3 regions of the Proteus sp. G2626 genome follow, and region 1 is predicted to be linked to each of the others. Evidence: predicted binding sites of a transcription regulator. Region 1 holds the regulator's gene; each other region holds the start of a gene.
What was found. Region 1 encodes PhoB, which activates phosphate uptake and scavenging genes when phosphate is short. Its sites were predicted from a motif close to CTGTCATAAAACTGNCNNAT; they were not measured.

Region 1 (3,278 bases):
AAAAATAAGTGATAAAGGCTTTAAGAAAAGAAGTGTTATTAGTGTGCTTTTTTAGTGGATAACAATGTTTGAGGCAAGATAAATGAGAAAGTACTTCCACTTCCTACTTTACTTTCAATATTCAATTGAGAGTGGTGATGAATAAGCGATTTTTTCACAATCGCCAAACCTAACCCTGTGCCCCCTGCATGGCGGGAACGGGCTTTATCAACACGATAGAAACGTTCGGTTAAACGCGTTAAGTGCTCAGCACTGATCCCCGCACCATTATCAGACACACTAAATAACATACCTTGTGGAATTTTCTTCCAACAGACTTTAATTGTCGTACCTTTCTCAGTGTGATTAATGGCGTTATAGACTAAATTAGAAACCGCACTACGTAGTTGCTCTTCATTACCACGAACAGCCCAATTCCCATCAATATCAAAAATAATGTGATGCTGACCTTGGCTCAATGCGTTCGCTTCTTGTTCTAATAAAACCAAAATAGCAGGAATATCAACAATCTTGTTTAAATCAATATGAGGAGCAGATTCAATACGTGAAAGTTGTAAGAGTTGCTGAACAAGTGTATCCATACGTTTAGCTTGCTCTTGCATTGTGACTATTGCCTTATGCTCTGCAGGTTTCGCGACACAAGTTTCTTCCATCATTTCAAGATAGCCTTGAATAACGGTTAATGGTGTTCTTAGCTCATGACTGACATTAGCAAAAAAATCTCGTCGCGAATTTTCCAATTTATTTTTTTCTGTTACATCGCGAGCTACCATCAAGCGCTGATCTTCGCTATACGGCATCACACGAAACTCCACAATAGAACCATTGTTGAGCGAAATGGTTAAAGGTCGGCTAAAATCATTCGCAGTAAAATAGTGCAAAAAATCCGGGTAACGTAATAAGTTAAAAATAGTTTGCCCATTGTCTTCCGGCCACCGAAAACCTAACAAGTGTTGAGCAAGGCTGTTACACCAAAAAATGTTACCTTCATTTGTCATCATCACAACCGCATCAGGTAAACTTTCAGCGCCACTTCTAAAGCGTTTTATTAAGTCTCCTAATTCTCGACGCCGTTTACGATTGCGTTGTTGTGTTTGTCGAATGCCATAAAAAATAGGTTCCCATCCTCCTCTGCCTTCTGGTGGTAAGACAGAGCGATCTAGCCATAACCATTTAGACAATTTCATCAAATTATAAGCATGCCAGACCAAAGCACTGAGGAGTGATACCACCAGCAACCAAGGAAGATGACCAATAAAAAGCGATAATACAAAAGCAGGTAAGCAAAATAGACATAGCCCCCAAACGAGGGCTTTCCACGATAGTCGTTCTAACACCTGACGATTACTCCCATATTGACTTAGAAACGGGCAGAGAAACGATATCCCGTTCCACGTACTGTCTGTATCATTCGGTCATGACCATCTTCTTCAATGGCTTTACGTAAACGACGAATATGCACATCCACGGTACGGTCTTCGACATAAACATTCGTTCCCCAAACATAGTTTAGCAGTTGTTCTCTACTATACACACGTTCAGGATGTGTCATAAAAAAGTGCAGGAGTTTAAATTCAGTAGGCCCCATATCAATAGGTTTATCTTGACTGGTGACGCGATGAGAAACAGGATCAAGTGCTAACCCATTGAACTCGATAATATCTTCCGCTGACATTGGTGACAAACGCCGTAAAATCGCCTTCACACGGGCAACAAGCTCTTTAGGTGAAAAAGGTTTAATAACATAATCATCTGCACCTGTTTCTAAGCCTTGGACTTTATCTTCTTCTTCCCCTTTTGCTGTTAACATAATAATAGGAATGTCACGAGTATTACTTTCTCGCTTCATCTGTTTTATTACCTGTAAACCTGAGCCACCGGGGATCATCCAATCTAATAAAACCAGATCAGGGTAAGGATCAATAAGAAAACTCAATGCAGAATCATAATCCTCTGCTTCAATTGGTTGAAAACCATTTTGTTCTAAAACAAAACAGATCATTTCTCGAATTGCGGTTTCATCTTCAACAACAAGAATACGCCTTGCCATACTCTATCCTGTGTAATGTATATAGAGGGTCAAAATGATTATGATGCAGTTTTATGACAGATTTATGACTAACCTTAACATTACTGAAATAGATCCCTGTTGTTAAGGTCAATAAATCATTTTTTGGTGAAATATCACTCAAAAATGGGGTTTATTGTTGAGTTTTCACTAAAAAAGCAAGGTGCGCTATACTCTTCATCAAATAAAAAAGAGGGATAGCAATGCGGATTATTCACACATCAGACTGGCATTTAGGGCAATACTTTTTTACGAAAACCCGCGTACAAGAACATCAACAATTTCTTGATTGGTTATTAGTCCAAATTAAGGATAATCAAGTCGATGCCCTGATTGTTGCTGGCGATATATTTGATACAGGCTCTCCCCCAAGTTATGCCCGAGAACTTTATAACCGCTTTGTTGTTGCCATGAGAGAAACACAATGCCAATTGATTATTTTAGGTGGCAATCACGATTCTGTCGCAACACTCAATGAATCTAAATCACTATTGGCGTGTTTAAATACTACTGTTATTGCCAATGTGCATACTGAAGCACCACAAGTACCACTAATTCTTCGTCAAAAAGATAACACGCCAGGTGCGTTACTTTGTGCGATCCCTTATCTACGTCCTAGAGATATGATAACTAGTCGAAGTGGACAATCCGGTGCTGAGAAACAAAATGCCCTAAAAGAAGCGATTGCTGATTATTATCAAGCTCAATATCAAGCCGCTCTCGATTTGCGTAATCAATTAAATATAAACATCCCTATTATTGCGACAGGTCACCTAACAACGATTGGTGCAAGTATGACCGATTCTGTACGTGAAATATATATCGGTACTTTAGAAGCCTTCTCTGCGACCCTGTTTCCTGAATTTGATTATATTGCTCTTGGCCACATTCATCGCCCTCAAGTGGTGAATAAATCAGGACATATTCGTTATAGTGGTTCTCCAATTCCTTTAAGTTTTGATGAGAGTGGGCAACAAAAAAGCGTCTGTCTTATCGATTTTGAGCAAGATAAATTAACCGAGCTTACGCTACTCCCTATCCCCGAATTTCAGCTATTGCGCACAATTACTGGCTCCTTAAAAGAGATAGCCACACAGCTTGAAAATTTAAAGAAACAATATACTGAAACAGATACGACTATCTGGTTGGATATTGAAGTTTCTACACAAGATTATCTCAGTGATATACAAACTCGAATTCAAGAACTGAC
Region 2 (3,278 bases), on a different contig from region 1:
TCATTGTTTGTTTGACTCTGTTCTCCTTCAATCTCATAAAAAAGAGAAAGACCATGAGCAGATAAATTATCTGAGAAAAGATTTTTATTGGTAATGCCTTAATAACACAGTGCGTTATTAGACAAAAAGATATTGCAACTTAAGCACAATAATCAATGGAGAAGTTGAGAATATTACATAGATTAATTCGTAAATTCTGTTAATTATAACAGAGAATATGTCATTTTCAAAGTCGCACTACAAATAACCCATTGATTTATTATCATTTTATTTTTCATGTATCAAACGTTCAATAAAAAAACGCGACCAGAGGGTATCTCTCTAGGTCGCGCAAAAATACAACAATTTAGTAAGGCAATTCGACTACATGTTCAGACAGACTATTAAATCAACTTAAATTTATTTCAGGCCCATTGCATCACGCATGGTGAAGAACAAGTCCGTTTGATCTGTTAATCCAACTACATTAGCTGCATGTGGACCGTAAGCCGCAACTCGTAATTGTGCCCCCGTATGCTCTTGAGATCCTTCTTCTGAGTTACCGTAATTCACCACCATAACCGCACCATCTTTGGTAATAAGTGCTTGTGTTAATCCACTTGATTTCACATCAGCTTCTATAATTTGACTTGAATGCGCGTGGTCAGCTGTAACAATAATCAGAGTGTCACCGTTTTGTTTAGCAAAATCTAAACCGATCTGTACAGCTTCATCTAACGCAACTGTTTCACCGATTTGACCACAAGGATTAGCATTATGATCTTGCTTATCAATAGAGGCACTTTCGACTTGTAAGAAGAAGCCATTTTCATTGGTTTTCAGTAAATCAATCGCTTTTTTGGTCATTTGTGCCAGTGTTGGCGCATTAGGGTCAAGTTTAGAGTTAGGTTTACATTCTAATGGCGGGTTATTGATATTGCCATGATAAACCGCTTTAGGCCCTTCCCACGCTACAGCCATATTGCCCTCATGGAATAACCCTAATACTGGCTTATCTTGATTCGCCAAAGTAATGGCGTCTAATGATTTAGCATCTTTGACGATTTGATAACCACGTTCAATGGCTTGTTGTTCTAATGTTTTACCTTTGTATTCACCCGCTACTGCGGTTTGAGCAAAACTTTTTGCACCGCCCCCTAATGTAACATCTGCACGAGTCACTAGTAGTTGCTCAGAGATAGAACCTTTACCGCCATTTTCTAATGCATTAGTTGAGCATTTTTCTAAGGTTTCAACAGGACCATAACATTTACGTCCAGTGACATGAGAAAATAGTGCGGCAGGTGTTGCATCTTGAATTTCTGATGTCGTCACGTTCCCCGTTGCCTTTCCGTTAGCTTTTGCTAATTCTAAAATGGTTTGATGATCCTTACCAAATACATCAATCCCTAATGCACCATTATACGTTTTCACACCCGAAGCCCATGCCGTTGCTGAGGCTGCCGAATCTGTGACATAGTTAGGTTTTTGTGTTTTTCTGTCTAATGAATAGTGTGTATATTGACCCGTCATCGGTAATGCATCAATACCTTTAAAAAAACCACCCGCACCTTCAGCGTAGTTACGTGCAACAGTGATTTCAGAATCCCCCATACCATCACCAATAAAGAGGATCACATTTTTCGCTTGATTATTATTTAAAGCTGCTTTTAATGCCTCAGTTTGATCTTGAGTCATACGGCGAGCACCGCCAAATTCTGTGATATTACCTTTTGCTGCGCGATCTTGTGCCAAAATTGCATCCGCAGCAACGGGAGCAGCAAAAGAAGGGAAACTCGCACCAGCCAATAGCGTTGTGACAATAACGGATAAAATAGAACGTTGGTAACGATGAGACATAGCTTTTTCCTTGCACTCTAAAGTAAAAACAAGATTAATGTTTTAAGTCAGAAAAAGCTTACGGTAGTTAAATGACAAAGAAATGAAGAGTAAAAGCAATTTTGATGACAGCTTTATGACAGGTTAGTGACAAGAACGAAGCTTATACTATGCATTATCTTGTATAAGCTTCTATTGTATTACGATTGAGTCCTGAGAGATTAATTTTCTTGTGTTAGTGCTTTTGTTCCCAGATACAGTGTTTCACACCAAGAGATATAATCATGTCCACTGGCCATTTCGAGTGATTTAACAGGGTAACCTTTTTGTTCTAAAACTTGTTTAAGATGGCGATTATTATTTAGAATTCCCCCTTTATCTCCACGGCTTTCAAATAGTCCTGCTTCTAAGAAAAACTGTAATGGTTTTTTATCCGCTTGCTTAAATTGACGAATAAGCCATTCTGGTTCTTCATTTTCAGGCGCCCACCAATAGGAGCCAGACATACTGAGTACTTTGCCAAAGCGCTCAGGACGATTAAATGCAATCCATGAAGAAGCTAATCCACCATAACTAGAACCTGACACTATCGTTTCTTCCCCCGAGACATGGATACCTTTCTCTTTTTCTAACCAAACAAACAATTCATCAGCTAAAAAACGGTAAAAATCAGGATTGGGTGGTAATTCGATCCCACGTCGATCGCCATCAATACTGTCAACAAATAGGATCATGATTGGCGGTAATTTCCCCTCTTCGATCTGTTTATCAAAAAACTTATCAATACCATATTGGCGACGATAAGTTTGCCCATCAAATAATACAAGAAGTCGAGGCGTTTCCATTTTTTGAGCTGGCAGGTAAAGTGCTATTTCACGATCATTATTTAAGATCTCGCTGTGAAAGCGAACAATCTCTGTCTTGCCTTTCATTGCTCTATCAAGAATATCAGGCAAATGGCATTCGCGCTGACGGTCTAATGACAACAAAGAGAAATGATTATAAATATCCTCTGACTGACTTGGTGAATCGTGAGAATTCAACGGATCCGCCTGTGCTGTGGTTAAAATCGCGCGACGTTGTTCAAAGGGTTCTGCATTTTCAATAACCGGAACATCAGGGGCTAATTTATATTGCATTAATGTATCGTTAGGCACGATATAACTACGATACCAAATATCACTATTGGGTAAATGAGTTAACGGATCATGGTTACCTTCAGGTGATCCCAGCAAATAGACATTCTTTTTTGCGCCTTGCCAGAGAAAAGTTACTCGCTTTTTATCATGATCATAAGGCTCAATCAGAGGAGTCCCTTCTTGGTGTATTTGTTGCCAAAATGCCTGAATATTTTTTTGATCAAGTTGTTTAGCGAGAGTTTGCAAACGAGGGCTAGTTGGTGCAATACCAGCATCTTTATCTAAAGGTTGATAAGGTTGTGTTGTTAGCATGAATAGCCA
Region 3 (3,278 bases), on a different contig from region 1:
AGCTCACCCACAATAGGAATGGATGAAAGCACATTACCGACAGGCTCTTGGAAATAAGTTGCAAACAATGGAGCGAAGACAAACAGTCCCCACATACCATAAACAATACTTGGAATGGCAGCGAGTAGCTCGATAGCAATACCTAATGGGCGTTTTAACCAGTTAGGTGCTAACTCAGTGAGGAAAAGGGCGATACCAAAGCTGACAGGAACGGCAATAACCAGTGCGATGATTGACGTTACAACGGTGCCATAAATGGGCACTAACGCACCAAATTCCTGAGCAGGCGGATCCCACTCTTTCGTCCATAAGAACGAGAGACCAAATTGTTGAATACTTGGCCATGAGGCAAAAATCAGTGAAACAATGATACCTGTTAAAAGCAAAAGCGTAATCAACGCAGCTAGACGGACTAGTGCGCTGAAAATAACGTCCCCTCGTTTACTAGGGGCCTTTATTACCGTTGTGTGCTCGGCCATAAAGCCTCTTTTAATTTATTACCCCCTGTTTAGCAGGGGGTGAACGTTAACTTATCTCTTAATGGTTGCCGATTTTATTAGTAAATCGGTTTACCATTACTGTCTTTGATACTTGTTTTCCATGCAGCTCGAATTTGTTCTACAACTTCTGCGGGTAATACTGCGTAATCTAGGTTTTTCGCTTCCTGATTACCTTTGTCATAAGCCCAGTTGAAGAAATTCAGCACTTCTTTACCTTTTTCTGCATTTTGTTGTTTTTGATGCACTAAGATAAAGGTGGTTGAAGTAATTGGCCATGCATTTTCACCTTTCTGGTTAGTCAGGTCTTGTGCAAAGCTTTTGCTCCAATCAATTTTTCTTGCCGCAGCACTAAAGCTGTCAGACGTTGGTGCAATCACTTCACCATCAGCGGTTACTAATTTAGTATAAGCAAGATTATTTTGTTTGGCATAAGCATATTCAACATAACCAATTGAACCTGGTACACGCTGAACAAATGCAGCAATACCATCATTCCCTTTGCCACCTAAACCGGTAGGCCATTTAACCGTAGAACCTGCGCCTACCTGGTCTTTCCATGCGTTATTGACTTTGGATAAGTAGCTAGTGAAAACGAATGATGTACCTGAACCATCAGCGCGACGAATAACCGCGATATTCTGGTCTGGTAATTTTACGCCTGGATTGAGTTTTGTGATGGCAGGGTCGTTCCATTTTTGGATTTTGCCTAAATAGATATTACCAATAGTATCGCCATCTAAGGTCAGTTCACCTGATTTGATACCCGGAATATTGACAGCCATAACAACGCCACCAATCACGGTTGGGAACTGGAATAAACCGTCAGCTTGTAACTTAGCATCCGCTAATGGGGCATCAGAAGCACCAAAATCAACGGTATTTGCAATAATCTGTTTTACACCACCAGAGGATCCAATGCCTTGGTAGTTAATTTTGTTACCCGTTTCTTTCTGATAGGAATCTGCCCATTTAGCATAAACCGGGGCAGGGAACGTTGCGCCAGCACCAGTCAGCGAGGTCGTTGCCTGTGCAGAAAGAGCGGTCATTGAAAACGCAGCGGCAATGACACTAGTCAGGGTGGTACGCATCAGTTTCATAATCCCTCCTGTGGGATAGGTAGAATAATTTTCGACATCTATCAACTTCGGTTACGGTACGCACAGACAATAGGTCAGTAAGATGACAATTAAATGTCTTAATTGTGACAGTTTTATGACAAAGTAAAAAAATGATGAAATATTGACAGGAAGAAGAGAAAATAGAATGGAAACGATGGAATCAAAAGAGGCTTTAGATGAAGAGAAATTAATCGTCCTCGTCATCGCGCTCTTTTAACGGAAAATTAGCACGGATGAGTAAGCCACCTTTAACGCTATCATCAAGTTCAACATAACCGCCGTGGGCATCTATAATACGGCGAATAATGGATAATCCTAAACCCGCGCCCGTTGAGCTACGTGCTTGCTCACCTTGAACAAAAGGTTGGAAAAGACGTTGTCGGTCTTCTTGTGGAATACCTGGGCCATCATCTTCGACTTGAAACCATGCATATTCTTCATTTCTCCCACTTGAAACGCGTATCCAACCATTGCCATAGCGAGTGGCATTCACCATCATATTGGCAAGTGCTCGTTTCACAGCGATAGGGTTAGCCGTAATATTAATGGGGGTAGGATGAAGGTGAACTTCACTTATTTTGCCTGAATTTGCTTCAGCTGAAATGACTTCTTGTAGTAGATTATTCATATCGCACAGTTCCAAAGACATCTCTTTACCGGTGCGCATATAGTCTAGAAATTGGCCAATAATGGCATCACAATCTTCAATATCTTTATTGATAGAATCAGCAAGATAACTATCTTCAGGGCTCATCATTTCAGTAGCAAGGCGAATACGAGTGAGCGGTGTACGTAAGTCATGACTTACGCCAGCCATTACGAGTGTTCTATCATTATCTAATGAGCGTATGCCTGATGACATTTGATTAAATGCACGAATGATTGATCGCATTTCAGAGGAGCCAGATTCAGTGATAGGTGGCGGAATAACGCCTTTCCCGATACGACGTGCAGCATATTCGACTTCATTGAGTGGGCGATTTTGAAAACGGTTATAGAGCCAGAAAAAAGCGACAACGATGATAATAAAAATAATCGCTTGTCGATAAACAGGTAGTAAGAAGTTTTGCCCTAATTCAGTGAGTGGAACGCGGATCCAAAGAGAGGGGGAAATATGCGTGTTGATCCATAAAACAGGGTATTCTAGCGTGTTTTCAATCCAAATCTCTGTTTCTCCTCCCAGATATTCAGACATCTGCTCACTTAATTTGTCGTCGATTTTAGCCCAATAGAGCCCCTCCTCAAGCGCGGCCTCTTTATCAAAAAAAGAGATACCTAATTCGCTATAGATTTTATTGCGTAAAGCAGGAGAAATTTTAAGTGGAGTGCCATCGACTAAAATAAGTTCTTCAGGCATTAATGTGCGTATTTCATACGCTAAAACTTTATTAAATTGCTGAAGGCTTGGCCCTACAATAAGATGTTGCACAACGATATAACTGGCTATCAAGCTAAAAAAAAGTAGCGAGATAACCAGAAATAACGAGCGAGTCAGTTTATTGTGGGGTGAAAGCCTCAGCCTTCTCATTGAGCGCTGGTTCCATCAGGAACAAAGACGTAACCAAGCCCCCAAACTGTTTGAATATAACGAGGGTGTGTTGGATCCTCTTCAATCATGCGACGTAAACGAGAAATTTGCACGTCAATTGAACGTTCCATA

Region 2: phoA (alkaline phosphatase) is a predicted target of PhoB. The motif match lies at 1,942-1,961, and genes of this name have one in related genera.
Region 3: pstS (phosphate ABC transporter substrate-binding protein PstS) is a predicted target of PhoB. The motif match lies at 1,700-1,719, and genes of this name have one in related genera.

The regions. Positions count from the first base shown of each region.
Region 1 is NZ_JAABNH010000009.1:239,251-242,528, forward strand. It holds gene phoR (phosphate regulon sensor histidine kinase PhoR) at 39-1,337, opposite strand; gene phoB (phosphate regulon transcriptional regulator PhoB) at 1,361-2,050, opposite strand; gene sbcD (exonuclease subunit SbcD) at 2,272-3,278, shown strand, end outside.
Region 2 is NZ_JAABNH010000007.1:214,455-217,732, forward strand. It holds gene phoA (alkaline phosphatase) at 400-1,839, opposite strand; gene GWJ05_RS03445 (alpha/beta hydrolase-fold protein) at 2,040-3,278, opposite strand, start outside.
Region 3 is NZ_JAABNH010000025.1:161,878-165,155, forward strand. It holds gene pstC (phosphate ABC transporter permease PstC) at 1-479, opposite strand, end outside; gene pstS (phosphate ABC transporter substrate-binding protein PstS) at 557-1,597, opposite strand; gene envZ (two-component system sensor histidine kinase EnvZ) at 1,806-3,146, opposite strand; gene ompR (osmolarity response regulator transcription factor OmpR) at 3,143-3,278, opposite strand, start outside.